2 regions of the Peribacillus aracenensis genome follow, and region 1 is predicted to be linked to the other one. Evidence: riboswitches for the same ligand, from Rfam matches in the RefSeq annotation. Region 1 holds a riboswitch; the other holds the start of a gene.
What was found. Region 1 has a riboswitch for cobalamin ahead of metE (5-methyltetrahydropteroyltriglutamate--homocysteine S-methyltransferase). Riboswitches for the same ligand answer to the same signal wherever they lie in the genome.
Positions count from the first base shown of each region.

Region 1 (3,168 bases):
GCTTCTTCGACGTGGCCTTTGACTTTTACTTTACGCCATTCTTTGACTACCTTACCAGCCTTATCTATCAGGAAAGTTGAACGTTCAATGCCCATATACTCCTTGCCAAAGTTCTTTTTCAATTGCCAAACATCAAATGATTCAGCCGCTTCATGATTTTCGTCAGCCAGCAGCAGAAAAGGCAATCCATGCTTTTCGATGAACTTTTCATGACGTGCCGCTGGATCTGGGCTGATACCAATGATGACCGCGTCCAATTCCTCGAATTGCTCATTATGGTCCCGGAAATCACAGGCCTCCGTCGTGCAACCTGGCGTCATGTCTTTTGGATAAAAATATAAAACAATGTTTTTCCCCTTAAAATCCGATAGGGAAACCATTTCACCATTGTTTGCAGGGAGTTTGAAATCAGGTGCTTTTTCTCCAATTTTAACAGTCATATTGAACCCTCCATTTCTTTCATTATGGTAAGAGTACCCAATAATCGAAAGAAACACAACTTTCATTTATTCCTCCTATCATTCTGTTCCAGATCGATAACTGTCCGAATCACGAACGCTGCCGGCAGTGTATACCCGATGAAAGCCTGAATGGTAGCTATCATCCTGCCTATGCCAATCGGGGCTATATCTCCATACCCTACAGAAAACATCGTCATCGCACTAAAGTAAAAGGAAGTCTTCAACTGTTCATAGAAAGTGCCATCCAGCCTATTGCCCATATCAAGAATCACCGAATGATTCTGAAGCTCGTATAATAAATAAATCAATGCGAATCCAACCAATATCGTCGCATATAAATTGCCAAGCCACAGCATATCCTCCAGAGAAAACTTCTTTCCTCCCGACTCAACAAGAAATAACGTACGAATGCTCATCACCATGCAAAAAATGATTCCTGCAATCAAGATGTAGAAAGTCATCCCCAACGCCCCATTTCAATACGCCACTCCCTCTATACATACTCCCTGTCCAAACAATATATTCTTTTTTAGGAACAGACCTTATCCTCATCACCCACACACTCAAAAAACGGATTCTTTTCCCGAATCTCATGTTGACCCTTTTGGTCGGATATGTTAAGATTGCCTAAATTTTTATAATAGTTTTTATTTTAAAAATCTTCGACCTGCAAACAGTTTATAAAGGCAGGTTTTGTAAAATTTCATATGTGGAAATAGGTTCCTAATTATTAATTAGGATTAAAAGGGAAGTCCGGTGTAATTCCGGCACGGTCCCGCCACTGTAATGGGAGTGTTAGCGCCATCCAATATGCCACTGATCAACGGATCGGGAAGGCCCGCCGCTAATGATAATCCCTAAGTCAGGAGACCTGCCTATTTCAACAACACTGTTTTAACCTACGGGAGATAGGGAGGTGTTAGGGACCTTATAATTGTAAGGGGCATTCTGAATGCCTCTTATTTTAAGCATTTCTAACTTTCTCTTTTGACGGTTAGGGATGCTTTTTTTATTGTTCAATAATATGAATTGGGAGGATGGGAATTTTGAAAAGCAGTAGTTTGGGTTACCCTCGAATCGGGGAAGATCGTGAATGGAAACGTACATTGGAAGCTTACTGGTCAGGTAAAATCGATGAAGCGGAATTTACGACACAACTAAAAGCAATCCGTTTAGGCAACTTACAAAAACAGAAGCAACGGGGCATTGATATCATTCCTGTCAACGATTTCACTTTCTATGATCAAATGCTCGACATGTCCGTCATGTTCGGTCTTGTTCCTGAACGTTATTCAGCCTATGAAGGCGGTAGAGTTCCTCTTTCCGTATATTATTCAATGGCTCGCGGAAACAATGATGAAGTCGCTTCCGAAATGACGAAATGGTTCAATACGAACTATCACTATATTGTCCCTGAATTAAAACTGCCACAGCTGACTTTAACAGAAAATAAACCACTTGAAGCATACCGGGAAGCCAAGGAAAAACTAGGAATTGAAACGAAGCCCGTATTGATCGGGCCTTATACCTTCATCTCCCTTTCCAAAGGCTTCAATAAACAAGAGATCCCTGGCATCATCCTGAGCTTGCTTCCCCTATACACGCAAATCCTGCGGGAGTTGGAGCAAGAAGGAGTGAAATGGGTACAAATGGATGAACCTGCTCTTGGTTCATCCATTTCCAAGGATGATATGCAAACTGTTACTTATCTCTATGAAAAGCTGAATGAAGCAGCACCGAACCTGAACATCATGCTACAAACATACTTTGATGCCGTGGAACACTACCAAGAAGTCATCGAATTAAAAGTCCAAGGAATCGGTCTTGATTTTGTACATGATAAAGGGAGGAATCTAAGTAATCTTGAAGCATTCGGCTTCCCGAAGGACAAAGTGCTTGCTGCAGGTGTGATTGACGGAAAAAACATTTGGCTATCTGATTTATCGAAAAAAATTCAATTGATCGAGACTCTTAAGAAAAAGGTAGCCGAAGACCAAATCTGGCTTCAGCCCTCTTGTTCCCTGCTTCATGTCCCAGTGACCGTTCGTAATGAATCCGCCCTTTCAAAAGAAGTGAAACAGGCCCTTGCTTTCGCTGACGAGAAACTTGAGGAAATCACACTCTTGGTCAAAGGGAATAATCAAGGCTCTGAAGCAATCGCCGAAAAAGTCAATGCCAATAAAACTACGGTTCAAACGTTAGCAAGTTCAAATGCTCGGAATCATGGGGCTGTACGATCGAAAGTCGAAAAGATTAAAACCAGGACCGCCGGCCGTCAAATTCCATTTAAAGAGCGTTACCAAAAACAACAGGAATTTTTCAAATTGCCTTTCCTTCCTTCGACTACAATCGGTAGCTTTCCGCAGACACTTGAAGTTAAACAAGCACGCGGGAAATTCAAAAAAGGAGATTGGACCGCTCAGCAATATGAAGCATTCGTTAACGAAGAAATCGGCAAATGGATTGAAATCCAAGAAGAAATCGGTTTGGATGTTCTCGTTCACGGGGAATTCGAACGGACGGATATGGTTGAATACTTCGGCCATAAGTTGGGCGGATTCATCTTTCTGGAAAAGGGTTGGGTCCAATCCTATGGATCCCGCTGCGTAAAACCACCAGTCATCTATGGCGACATCCATTTCATCGAACCGATGACAGTCAGGGAAAGTGTTTACGCACAATCACTGACGAAGAAGACGGTAAAAGG
Region 1 covers NZ_JANZMJ010000029.1:64,037-67,204, reverse strand. Annotated here, with positions in the region: gene bcp (thioredoxin-dependent thiol peroxidase) at 1-440, opposite strand, end outside; gene N0M92_RS22555 (potassium channel family protein) at 503-922, opposite strand; cobalamin riboswitch at 1,162-1,354, shown strand; gene metE (5-methyltetrahydropteroyltriglutamate--homocysteine S-methyltransferase) at 1,499-3,168, shown strand, end outside.

Region 2 (3,168 bases), on a different contig from region 1:
GGATCAGCGAGCGGGTTCCGGAGCAGTCCCTGAAAAGCCGCACCCGCAATCGCAAGTGATGCCCCGACCAAACCCGCAAGCAATACACGCGGCAGGCGGATGTTCATCACGATATTCGTAAGCATCACATCCGGATCAGCAGAAATCGGCAAATGGAAAATCTCCTTGCCGATTATTTGTATAAGTACGGGAATCGGTACTGGCACCGAACCAAAGGAAATGCCTATCGTCATCGCGAATAACAAAATGAACAACGCAATCAAATAAGCAAAAGCCCATTTAGTTGTCAAATAGGTTCGGATAGACTGATTTGGCAAGTTCCTCTACTCCCTCTATTAAACGTGGACCGGAACGGGTCACCAAGTCTGAATGGACATCAAAGACTTGGCCATTCTTAACGGCATTTACGTCTTGCCATCCCTTTCGGCCCGTCACTTCACTAACTGGATCTTTCGTATAATAACCATACGTTGTAATGATGACATCCGGATTTGCAGCAATCATCGACTCTTCATCAATTTTTGCCCATCCGTCCAATTCTGCAGCAGCATTATCCGCTGAAATGATAGTAAGCATCTCATTCATGAAAGTATTTTTACCAGGTGTGTATATTTCCGGTGAAGGCGAAACTTCCACTAAAACGGTCTTCCTATCCTCTTCCTTTACGGATTTGGCCTTTTCCTGGATATCCTTGAGCTTCGTTTTCATATCCGTAACGATTTCTTTTGCCTTATCCTGTTCCCCCGTTGCCTGTCCAATCATTTCAATAGACTTATAGACTTGGTCAAAGCTTTGTGCATCATTGACTACAAGGACATCTATTCCAGCATCCTTAAGCTGTTTTAAACCCTCATTCGAATTATGGGCACTTGATGCATGCGCAAGAACAAGATCAGGCTTCATGGAGACAATCAGCTCCGTGTTCATTTCCATTCCGCCAACTTTTTCAATTTCTTTCGTTTCTTCCGGGTAATTATCATTGTCGGATACACCAACGACATTTTTACCCAAACCAAGTGCAAAGACCACTTCCGTATTACTTGGTATCAACGAAACGATTTTCTTCGGTTTTTGTTCTATCGTCACTTTTTCCCCAGTTGCATCTTTAATCGTAATCGGGAAAGCTTCGTGTTGAGCATGATTCGTTTGTTGCTTTTCTTTTCCTTCATCAGCAGCGTCACTGCAGCCAACCATCAATCCTGCAGTAAGCAACATCAACAGTATCAGACCAAAAATCTTCTTCATTTTCATTCCCCACAATCTTTTCATTTAATTTCTTCCCACCTAAATAAAGAAAACGCATTCCTGGAAGATGCCCCAAAACAAAAAGCACCTCCCGTTAAACGGAAGGTGCTTGCATGGCAACAATATCATTACGGACTCTTTCTTAGGGTCTGCCACACACCTTCCCATCCGCGTAGGTTACAGGTGTACGAATTCTGGCAGGTCTCCTGGCTCATGGTCATCGTCAACGGCACCTTCCCATATCTCATACAGTGGTACATAGCCGTCAGCTCCCATATACAGTGGCGGGACCGCGTTGGCATTTCACCAACTTCCCTTTTAAGTCATTAAGACACCAAATCGTTCATATGTATATAATTTTCACTGCCTTCATTATACACCATGTAAGAATCGATTATTATATGATTTTTCTGAACAAATTCGAAATGCACCATCCATCTTCAATGATTAGAAGCATTTTCTATCAGCGACGCGAACCCACCGACTGATAATCCGGGTGAAATCCGAACTCGATGCAGGGCATACATCCCTTGGTCCCTTGAAGCTCCTCCAGGTTCAGTAGTGACTGCCATCTTGTATCCGGCCTCTTCTGACACCCTAAGACTCTCCTCATTATACCGACCAACAGGATAGGAAAGCACTGTCGTGTCCTGTTTGAGGATACGATCGAACAGATCCTTTGACTGGACCATTTCAGCTTCTTGCTGTACTGCCGTCATGCGGTTCAGCTCCAAATGGTTGATGGTATGGCTTTCGATCGAAATACCATTCCTGCTCATCACCAACATTTGATCTTCAGTCAGGTGATGACCTTTATCAATGGACTTACCGATCATGAAGACAGTTGCTTTCATATCATTTTCTTTTAATATCGGAAAAGCCTCCGTGTAGTTATCTGTATAGCCATCATCAAAAGTAAGCCAGACGCACTTCTCACTTGGCATCCGATTCTCGGTTAAAACGAGGTATGCTTCTTCAGGGGATAATGTATAGTAACCATTCTCCCGAAGCCAAGCCATCTGTGCTCGGAATTCCTCAATTGGAACCCGAAGTCCATTCCCTTCAGAAATGCTGTGATACATCAAGATTGGAAGCCTGACCGGGGACTTGGCCATTATCCAGTCTCCCGTATCGATCTGGCCATCCAAATCCTGACCAGTCTCAGTCTCATTCTCGGCCGCTTCGACCACTTCAATGTCATCTTCCGCAATCGGTGCAGCCGTTTTTATGCCTATACCCTCTACAATCCCTTGTGAACATCCAGGTAAAATTAAAATTCCCAGCAATGCCACCATCCATAAAACTCTATATCTTTTCACTATCATTCCCCTAATTTTTTCTAGTATAATAGTATCAGAATACTATTCGATAATAAAGTATTCCATTTAAAGAATTAATAGGAAAACAAAAGGGCATAGTGATTTGCTGAGCATTTATGAAGATTTTTTTTCATAAGTATGTGCTATAAGCTTGAAAAGTTTGCCTATAAGAAATATAATAAATAAGTCGTCGACTTAAATATATGTCCCAGTAGCTCAGCAGGATAGAGCGACAGCCTCCTAAGCTGTAGGTCGTAGGTTCGATTCCTATCTGGGACGCTAATTTGAAAAACCCAGTTACAATGCAGTTCTTCCGCATCGTAACTGGGTTTTTTTCTGTGATTTATGTGACGGTCAGAAAATTTAACCACTACTTCATCAATCCCTATAGATATAAAAAAATCCGAGCCCTGTAAAAAACAGAACTCAGATTTTTATTATATTTAGACTTCAAACAAATTCCAATTAGCTATACTTACTTTTCAATTAAACCTATCTCATTGATTTTTTCTTCAAAAACAGGTCCGAAACTTTCAGAATAAGTATTCGTTAAATGTCTATTGTCACGGTAAATTATAACATTACCTATAATGGGCTGGAATTT
Region 2 covers NZ_JANZMJ010000009.1:113,135-116,302, reverse strand. Annotated here, with positions in the region: gene N0M92_RS11665 (FecCD family ABC transporter permease) at 1-317, opposite strand, end outside; gene N0M92_RS11660 (ABC transporter substrate-binding protein) at 280-1,251, opposite strand; cobalamin riboswitch at 1,425-1,599, opposite strand; gene N0M92_RS11655 (polysaccharide deacetylase family protein) at 1,686-2,540, opposite strand; tRNA gene N0M92_RS11650 (tRNA-Arg) at 2,770-2,843, shown strand; gene N0M92_RS11645 (acyltransferase family protein) at 3,040-3,168, opposite strand, start outside.
Region 2: another riboswitch for cobalamin. It lies ahead of N0M92_RS11660 (ABC transporter substrate-binding protein); the one in region 1 lies ahead of metE (5-methyltetrahydropteroyltriglutamate--homocysteine S-methyltransferase).